Regions from separate parts of the Synechococcus sp. MIT S9451 genome, predicted to be linked through region 1. Evidence: predicted binding sites of a transcription regulator. Region 1 holds the regulator's gene; the other holds the start of a gene.
The links. Region 1 encodes NtcA, which controls nitrogen genes in cyanobacteria. Its sites were predicted from a motif close to GTANCNNNNGNTAC; they were not measured.
Positions count from the first base shown of each region.

Region 1 (4,395 bases):
GTATTCACGATGATGCCGAGCCGCGCATAGGTGCTCTTGCCAAGGCAAATCACCGTGATATTCGGCGGCACCTTCATCTTCTCGAGGGCAACACCAAGCCCATAGGAATGAGCCGGAAGGATGAAATAGGCGCCGTCTTCGTCGTGATGAAGCTCAGTCGGTTCAAGATTGGCTGGGTTGAACCGCTTGGGGTTCATCACCGTGCCAGGCACATGCTTAAAGATCAGAAATTCCTGGGGCGAGAGACGAAGGTCATAGCCATAGGAGGAACAGCCAAAACTGAGCACAGGGCTCTTCCGCTGTTCAGGGTCGAGATGGCGCACCAACCCTGACTGAAACGGCTCAAGCATGCCGCCAGAAGCCTGCTCGGTGATCCAGCGATCGTTCTTGAGCATTAGAAACCTCGACGCAATTCGGTGACCTGATCGGCCATGTCCATCAGGGAGTCTGGAATGGATGGGCCCGTCACGATCACATCCATAGAGCCAGGCCGCTGGTCGAGCGTGCTGCGAACCTCCTGTTCATCCAGGTAACCCAAAGCAACAGCAAGACCCAACTCATCCAGCACCAGATGATCCAGATCGCCTGCGAGCAGATGCTGCCGACACTCAACCCATAGGGCCTCCACAGCGGCCCTGACATCCGGGCTCTGATCGGCAGCGGGATCGGCCAGGCAGCAGGCCAAATCAGGGCGAAGCCACTGCAGCCGACCACAGAGGGTGAGGCGACGCTCCGGACCCTGGGCCACACCACCCTTCAGAAACTGCACCACCATGACGCGACTGCCGAGCCCAGCTGAGCGAAGCGCCTGACTGAGAACAGTGGCAAAACTGCCGCGATAAGGAGCGGTGTGGACTTGCAGCTCCCCTTCTGGTGAAACCAGATGCAAGGGTGGCCGCGGCGCGGGCAAAGGCAGCGGATGAAGCCCTGCACGCTCCAGAGTCCGATGATCCGCCAATCGGGAATCACCGGGACGATGGCTAGTGCTGAGGCTCGCTGTCATCAAGTTCTCGCGCGTCCGGGAGTATCCCGCTGAATTCAAACCTAGCGCCGCCGGCCAGGTTTACAAGCACTCTGACACTATCCCTGGTGTAAAGGTCCGCAGCGTCCCTCTCGCCCTGCCCGCACAAGACGCAGGTAGCGAGCTGGCCACCTGCCAGGCTCAAGCCACCCCCCTCTCCCCAGGCTCTGGCCATGACAGCTCCTACCAGCCATGGCGGCAACACCGAGCGTGCCGATGGCCGCACAGCCGCTGATCTGCGCCCGTTCTCAATCAGTTGGGATCCGATGGGCTTTGCCCTCAGTTCGCTGATTGTCCACACCGGAGAGACCGCCGTGCTTTGCAGCATCTGCCACCAGGAGGGCGTACCCCGCTGGCGAAAAGGTGAGGGAAAAGGCTGGTTGAGCGCGGAATACCGCCTGTTGCCAGGGTCTACCCCTGAACGCCAGAAGCGAGAGCTGATGAAACTCTCGGGCCGCACCCAGGAGATTCAGCGCCTGATCGGTCGCAGCTTGCGCGCCTGCATCGACATGGAAGCGCTTGGGGAAAACACGCTGCTGATCGATTGCGACGTGATTCAGGCTGATGCCGGAACCCGTACCGCATCGATCACAGGGGCCTGGGTCGCCCTCCAACATGCCTGCAACAAACTTCTGGAGACAGGGCTGGTGCAGCGACAGCCCATCACCCAACAAGTGGCCGCCGTTTCCGTCGGCCTTCTCGCAGGAAACGGTCTTCTCGACCTCGACTACAGCGAAGACTGCCGAGCGGATGTGGACATGAACGTGGTGATGGCTAGCAGCGGCAATCTGTTAGAGATTCAAGGCACAGCGGAAGGTGCGTCCTTCAGCCGGCAACAGCTCAATCAGCTGCTCGACCTTGCCGAACCGGGCCTGACCCAATTGATGGCAGCACAACGACTGGCGCTGAACGAGCGCTGAATTCCGTACCTGTTGCTACACGAGTCGACAAAGTTCATCCTTAACTTCTGGAGATCAGCAGTGTCTTCATGCCTGGAGTCATGCACGGTTTCAGCCGTACCGTCTCTCCACTTACAGGGCCGGTGAACCTCGCCAACGCCTCCGAGCAGAAGCCACGCACTTTGATGGACGTGATCCGTGGCCTTGATGGCGCCTCCACGGAAATGGTTGAGCGGGGCAAAACAATTTTCTTCCCGGGCGATCCTGCCGAACGTGTTTATCTGATCCGCCGAGGTGCAGTACGCCTCTCTCGGGTCTATGAGTCCGGCGAAGAGATCACGGTGGCACTGCTAAGGGAAAACAGCCTGTTTGGCGTCCTCTCCCTGCTGACTGGCCATCGCTCCGACCGGTTTTATCACTCAGTCGCCTTCACCAGGGTGGAAATGATCACCGCTCCAGCCGGGTCAGTACGCCAGGCGATCGAAGCCGACTCTGGCGTCGGCCTGCTGCTACTGCAGGGGCTTTCGAGCCGCATCCTGCAAACGGAGACCATGATCGAGACATTGACCCATCGGGACATGTCCTCCCGCCTGGTCAGCTTCTTGCTCGTTCTCTGCCGTGATTTTGGTGTTCCCAGCGATCGTGGTATCACCATCGACCTACGCCTATCTCATCAGGCGATCGCCGAAGCCATTGGCTCCACACGGGTAACGATCACACGGTTGCTGGGCGATCTGCGCAATTCAGGACTGGTTGAGATCGACCGCAAAAAGATCACAGTGCTCGATCCAATCGCCCTAGCGAAGAAATTCAGCTAGGGATTCAAAGGGTGAGAATGACTGTCGGTTGGCAAGGTCACCCCCCAACCACTAAGGAACGTTGACCGGCTGGCTGCTGATTCTCACTCTGCTCGTACTTGGTGGCGTACTCGCCACCCTGGGCGATCGTCTTGGCTCACGTGTCGGCAAAGCACGTCTGAGCCTGCTGGGTCTGAGGCCGCGCAGCACTGCCGTTGTGATCACAGTGTTGACCGGCAGCCTGATCTCCGCACTGTCACTGGGATTGATGCTGCTGGTCAGCAGACAGCTGCGCGTAGGACTGTTCGAACTGAATGCATTACAGGAGAAATTACGCTCAAGTCGCAAGGAACTGGAGCGCAGTCGTGATGCGCAGGCTGGAGCAACCAGGGAAGTGAAACAAGCCCAGGCGGAACGACAACGGGCCCGTCAAGAACTCGCCACCGCCCAGGCCAAAGCTGATGCGCTGAGAAAAACTCTGGTGCCCCTGCAACAGCAGCGGCAGAGACTGGAGGCCGAGCGTCAGCGCCTCAGTCGCGATGTGCAGGCTCGTGATGCCGAAATCCAACGCACAGAACAAGAACTGAACGATGTGCGCGAGCGCATCAACAAAGGGGAAGCAGAACTGCGGGAACTCGAGAAACAACGCCTTGCGCTGCGGCTTGGCAATGTGGTTCTCAGCAGCGGCCAGCCACTGGCCACCGCAACCCTTCGCCTCGACAATCCTGGACAGGCGAAGCAAGTGATCGATCAGCTGCTAAGAGAAGCCAATCAACAGGCCTATCAAAGAGTGCTGCCTGGCGAGAGTCCTGATCGCCAGATCCTTCTTGTTCCCCGCAACGACATTGAAGGCGTGGAATCCACCATCAAAAAACCGGGCACCTGGGTGGTGAACATTCGCTCGGCAGCCAATGTGCTTTTGGGCGAGAAAGTTGTTTACGCCTTCCCTGAGGTGCGGCCCAACACCACTGTGGTCGAACGAGATGCAGTGCTCGCCCGCACGGCCTTGGAGCGATCCGAAACCGACGCTGAAGCGATTCGCAACCGCCTCAACCTGCTGCTCGCATCGGCTCTGGCCGAAGCCCAGCGGCGAGGATCGCTCGTGCAGGGCCTGCAGTTCGACGCAAACGCCCTCAATCAGCTCGGCAGCACACTGCTCAGTCGTGCCCCCTCAAGGGTCGAACTTCGCGTGCTGGCATTGCGTCGCAGCGACACTGCAGATCCTGTGATGGTGACCATTGAACCGATGGGAGAGATCCCCCAGCCCAGAAGCAATGACCGCCGCTAATCCGTGTAGCGGTCTTGTCGTCGCCATCGACCCTGGTCGAAGCAAATGCGGCCTAGTTCTGGCCGATTGCACCAGAGGACATGTCCTCGATGCTCTCGTCATGGCAACGGAGCAGACCGTTGAGCAGCTCAATCAATGGCACCAACGCATGCACCTCTCCTCTCTGGTGCTTGGCAACGGAACATCCAGCAGCGGCTTGGATCAGCAGCTGCAGCATCTGGCCCCCATCGTGCGGGTGAATGAGGCCGGTACAACCCTCAGAGCAAGGGATCGGTACTGGCAGATCTGGCCAGCTCGAGGATGGAGGCGATTGCTGCCGCATGGCCTGCGTCTTCCACCATGCGAACTGGATGCCATTGCAGCCCTTGTTCTCCTGGAGGATCACCTTGG
Region 1 is NZ_CP138971.1:1,164,498-1,168,892, reverse strand. Features, by position in the region: gene dcd (dCTP deaminase) at 1-395, opposite strand, end outside; gene SIB72_RS05790 (cob(I)yrinic acid a,c-diamide adenosyltransferase) at 395-1,003, opposite strand; gene rph (ribonuclease PH) at 1,195-1,941, shown strand; gene ntcA (global nitrogen regulator NtcA) at 2,010-2,738, shown strand; gene SIB72_RS05775 (DUF3084 domain-containing protein) at 2,800-4,005, shown strand; gene SIB72_RS05770 (resolvase) at 4,106-4,395, shown strand, end outside.

Region 2 (4,395 bases), 430 kb from region 1:
GGCCCCACCCGCGGCGATCGCGTCCGCCTCGCCGACACCGAGCTGATTCTCGAGGTTGAAAAGGATTACACCGTTTATGGCGATGAGGTGAAATTCGGCGGCGGCAAAGTGATCCGCGACGGCATGGGCCAGGCCCAAACCTCACGGGCTGGCGGTGCCGTCGACACCGTGATCACCAACGCTCTGATCCTCGACTGGTGGGGGATCGTCAAAGCCGACGTGGGCCTCAAAGATGGTCGCATCGTTGGCATCGGCAAGGCCGGCAACCCCGACACCCAGGAAGGGGTGACGATCGTGGTTGGACCCGGCACCGAGGCGATCGCCGGTGAAGGCCACATCCTTACCGCTGGAGGCATCGACACCCACATCCACTTCATCTGCCCTCAGCAGATCGAAACGGCCCTGGCCAGCGGCGTGACCACCTTGATGGGTGGCGGCACCGGACCGGCCACCGGCACGAATGCCACCACCTGCACGCCCGGTGCGTTTCACATCGCCCGGATGCTGCAAGCCGCCGAAGGCCTGCCGGTGAATCTGGGCTTCTTCGGCAAAGGCAACGCCAGCACGCCGGAAGCCCTCGAGGAGCAGGTGCGCGCCGGCGCCTGTGGACTGAAACTGCACGAAGACTGGGGCACCACCCCGGCGGCGATCGATGCCTGTCTATCCGTGGCGGACCAGATGGACGTGCAGGTCTGCATTCACACCGACACTCTCAATGAAGCCGGATTTGTTGAGGACACGATCGCCGCGATCAAAGGTCGCACGATCCACACCTTCCACACCGAAGGTGCCGGTGGTGGTCATGCTCCAGACATCATCAAGATCTGCGGGGAGGCGAACGTGCTGCCCAGCAGCACCAACCCGACGCGCCCTTACACCCGCAACACACTCGAGGAACACCTCGACATGCTGATGGTGTGCCACCACCTGGATCCAAAGATCCCGGAAGACGTGGCCTTCGCCGAATCACGCATCCGTCGCGAGACAATCGCCGCCGAAGACATCCTGCATGACCTCGGTGCCTTCTCGATCATCGCCAGCGACTCGCAAGCCATGGGCCGCGTCGGTGAGGTGATCACACGCACCTTCCAAACCGCCCACAAGATGAAGCTGCAGCGGGGTGCCCTGCCAGAAGACTCAAACCGCAACGACAACCATCGCCTGAAGAGGTACATCGCCAAAGTGACGATTAACCCTGCTCTGGCCCATGGCATCAGCAGCGAAGTGGGCTCGGTGGAAACCGGCAAATTGGCTGATCTGGTGCTGTGGAAGCCTGGCTTCTTTGGCATCCGCCCGGAGCTCGTGCTCAAGGGCGGCTCAATCGTCTGGGCCCAGATGGGCGATGCCAACGCCTCGATTCCGACCCCCGGACCGGTGCATGGCCGGCCGATGTTCGGCGCCTTCGGCAAAGCCCTCGCTGCCAGTTGCCTCACCTTCGTGAGCGAAGCGGCAATGGACGCCGACATTCAGCGCCAACTGGGGCTGGATCGCACCTGCATGGCTGTTCAAGACACCCGCAACGTCGGTAAAAAGTCCCTAAAGCTCAATGCCGCACTCCCGAAGGTGAGCGTGGATCCTCAGACCTATGAAGTCTTCGCCGACGGCGAGCTACTCACCTGCGAACCCGCCGAGGTGTTGCCCCTGGCCCAGCGCTACCTGCTGCTTTGAGCATCACCCTGCTGGTGGTCCAACACGTTGACCGTGAAGGACCAGGCGTGATTGCCGAGCTGGCTAGGGAGCGGGGGATGTCGATCACAACGCTGCGACCAGACCGTGGCGATCCATTCCCGAACCCCGCCAACTGTGCAAACACCGTGGCGCTCGTGCTCGGCGGACCCATGGGGGTGAACGAGCAACATCAGCCTGGGATGGCATGGCTGCAGAGGGAGCTGGACTGGCTCAAGACCTGGCATGCCAGCAAACGTCCCGTGCTCGGCATCTGCCTGGGAGCCCAGCTGCTGGCGACCGCAGCCGGCGGCAGCGTCGAGCCACTGCAGGTTGGCCAACCGCCAACCCCTCTCAAAGAAGTGGGATTGGGTGCCATTCACTGGTGGACCACTGCCGACCAAGAGCCAATGCTGCAGGGTCTGGATGCCAGTGAGATCGTGCTGCACTGGCATGGAGATCGCATCCGGCTACCGCGCGAGGCCACCTTGCTCGGCTCATCACTGCACTGTCTCGAACAGGTGTTCCGCATCGACCGTCATGCAATCGGGCTGCAGTGTCACCTGGAGCTGAGCGGCAAGACCATCCACCGTTGGCTCAACGAAGACAAGGATTATGTGGTGAGCGCCCGAGGCGAACAGGGGCTGGACGAACTACAACGCCAATGGAGCCAGTTCGGCCCAAGACTCGAACATCAGGGACGACGCCTGTTCAGCAACGTGCTTGATCAATGGGCAGCCATGAATCTCGACTGAGCAGTCGAGAAGGTAATGAGAATGACAAAACCGATGGTGCTTCTGTGTAATCAACGACATTGAGCCCCGGATGCGTAACAACAGCCACCTGTCGGGACCTAGCTGTTGGCGTTCAATTCCAATGAGCGCGAGCAGCGGTGATGTTCACGGAATACAGACCAACGTCTGGATATGACGAATACTTCTGCCGGCGTGATGAGGCTCCTCGCTCATCTCTCGAGCCTCTGCTGTCCTCTCTGGGGCAGATGGGCATTGCCGAACTCAACCGAAACCATGCCGCCGCCAGTCATCTACTTCGGCGCTTAGGGGCCACCTTTCGCCTCAATGAAAGTGGCATCCATAGCGGCGAACGGATCCTGCCCTTCGATCCGCTTCCACGCCTAATTGGCAGCAGCGAGTGGCAACGTCTCGAACAGGGGCTGATCCAGCGTCTTGAGGCAATCGACTGCTTTCTCGCCGACGTCTATGGCTCCCAACAGATTCTGAAGGACGGAGTAATTCCCCGTTCCGATGTGGAGAGCTCCGCCGGCTGGCGGCCAGACATCCAAGGCATCACCCTGCCCCTGAATCGCTGGTGCCATGTCTCCGGTTTAGACCTGATCCGCGATGGTGAAGGCACCTGGCGAGTCCTGGAGGACAACCTGCGCTGTCCGTCCGGGGTGGCCTACTTCTTGGAAAACAGGCGCGTGATGAAGCGCTTGTTCCCAAGCCTGTTTGAGGGAAGAACGGTGCAACCGATCGACGACTATCCCTCTCACCTGCTGCGCACCCTTCAAGACATCGCTCCCTGGAATGATGCACCTCAAGTGGTGCTGCTCACTCCTGGCGTTTACAACAGCGCCTACTTCGAGCACAGCTACCTTGCCCAGCAAATGGGCATTCCCCTCGTTGAGGGGCGCGATTTGGTCTGCGAAGACAGTCGGGTCTGGATGCGAAGCACCAATGGGCTTCGGGCGGTTGACGTCATCTACCGCCGCATTGACGATGATTTCCTAGACCCGACTGTGTTCCGCAGCGACTCAATCCTGGGGATCCCGGGGCTGATTGAGGTGTTGCGTCAAGGGAAGGTGGCCATCGCCAATGCACCAGGCACAGGCGTAGCCGACGACAAACTGATCTACGCCCATGTACCGGCGATGATCCATTACTACCTCGGCGAAGAGCCGATCATCGAGAACGTTCCCACCTACCTGTGCTCTCGCGAGTCAGACCGCCAATACGTTCTCGACCACCTCGAACACCTGGTGGTGAAATCCGTGGCCGAAGCCGGAGGCTATGGAATGCTGATCGGCGCTCAAGCCAGTCGCTCGGAACTCGCCTGCTTCGACGCCAAGATCCGCGCCAATCCGCGCAACTTCATCGCCCAACCGACACTGCAACTCTCCACCGTGCCCTCCCTAAGCGACGGCGAGCTTTATCCATGCCACGTTGATCTTCGCCCTTACGTCCTGCGCGGCAAGCGCAACTGGGTCAGCCCCGGAGGATTAACGCGCGTGGCGCTCAAGCGGGGCTCCTTGGTGGTGAATTCTTCCCAGGGCGGCGGCTGCAAGGACACCTGGATCGTGGATGAGCATCACGTCAGTGCCGGTCACCATCAGGAGGCTGTGCCGTGTTGAGCCGCGTCGCCGATTCCCTCTACTGGATCCATCGCTATCTAGAGAGAGCAGAGAACATCTCCCGCTTTTTAGAAGTCAGTGGGGCCATGGCCCTCGATTGCCCTCCCGGCAGTGCCGAACCCTGGTTGCCCCTGGTCGAAGCCAGCGGCGATCGTCACCGATTTGATCTGGCCTATCCAGCTGGCAGCCCCAGAGAGGTGATCCGCTTTCTGCTCTACGACCTGGACAACCCCAACAGCATCGTGCGCTGTATTTCCAGCGCCCGCGAGAACGCGCGCCAGATTCGTGATGTCATCACGACCGAGATGTGGGAACAGATCAATGATCTGCACTGGAGCTTGCAGGTTGGTGAACCGATC
Region 2 is NZ_CP138971.1:733,184-737,578, forward strand. Features, by position in the region: gene ureC (urease subunit alpha) at 1-1,668, shown strand, start outside; gene SIB72_RS03885 (type 1 glutamine amidotransferase) at 1,665-2,420, shown strand; gene SIB72_RS03890 (circularly permuted type 2 ATP-grasp protein) at 2,561-4,036, shown strand; gene SIB72_RS03895 (alpha-E domain-containing protein) at 4,030-4,395, shown strand, end outside.
Region 2: a site for NtcA is predicted at 2,495-2,508, ahead of SIB72_RS03890 (circularly permuted type 2 ATP-grasp protein). Genes of this name have one in related genera too.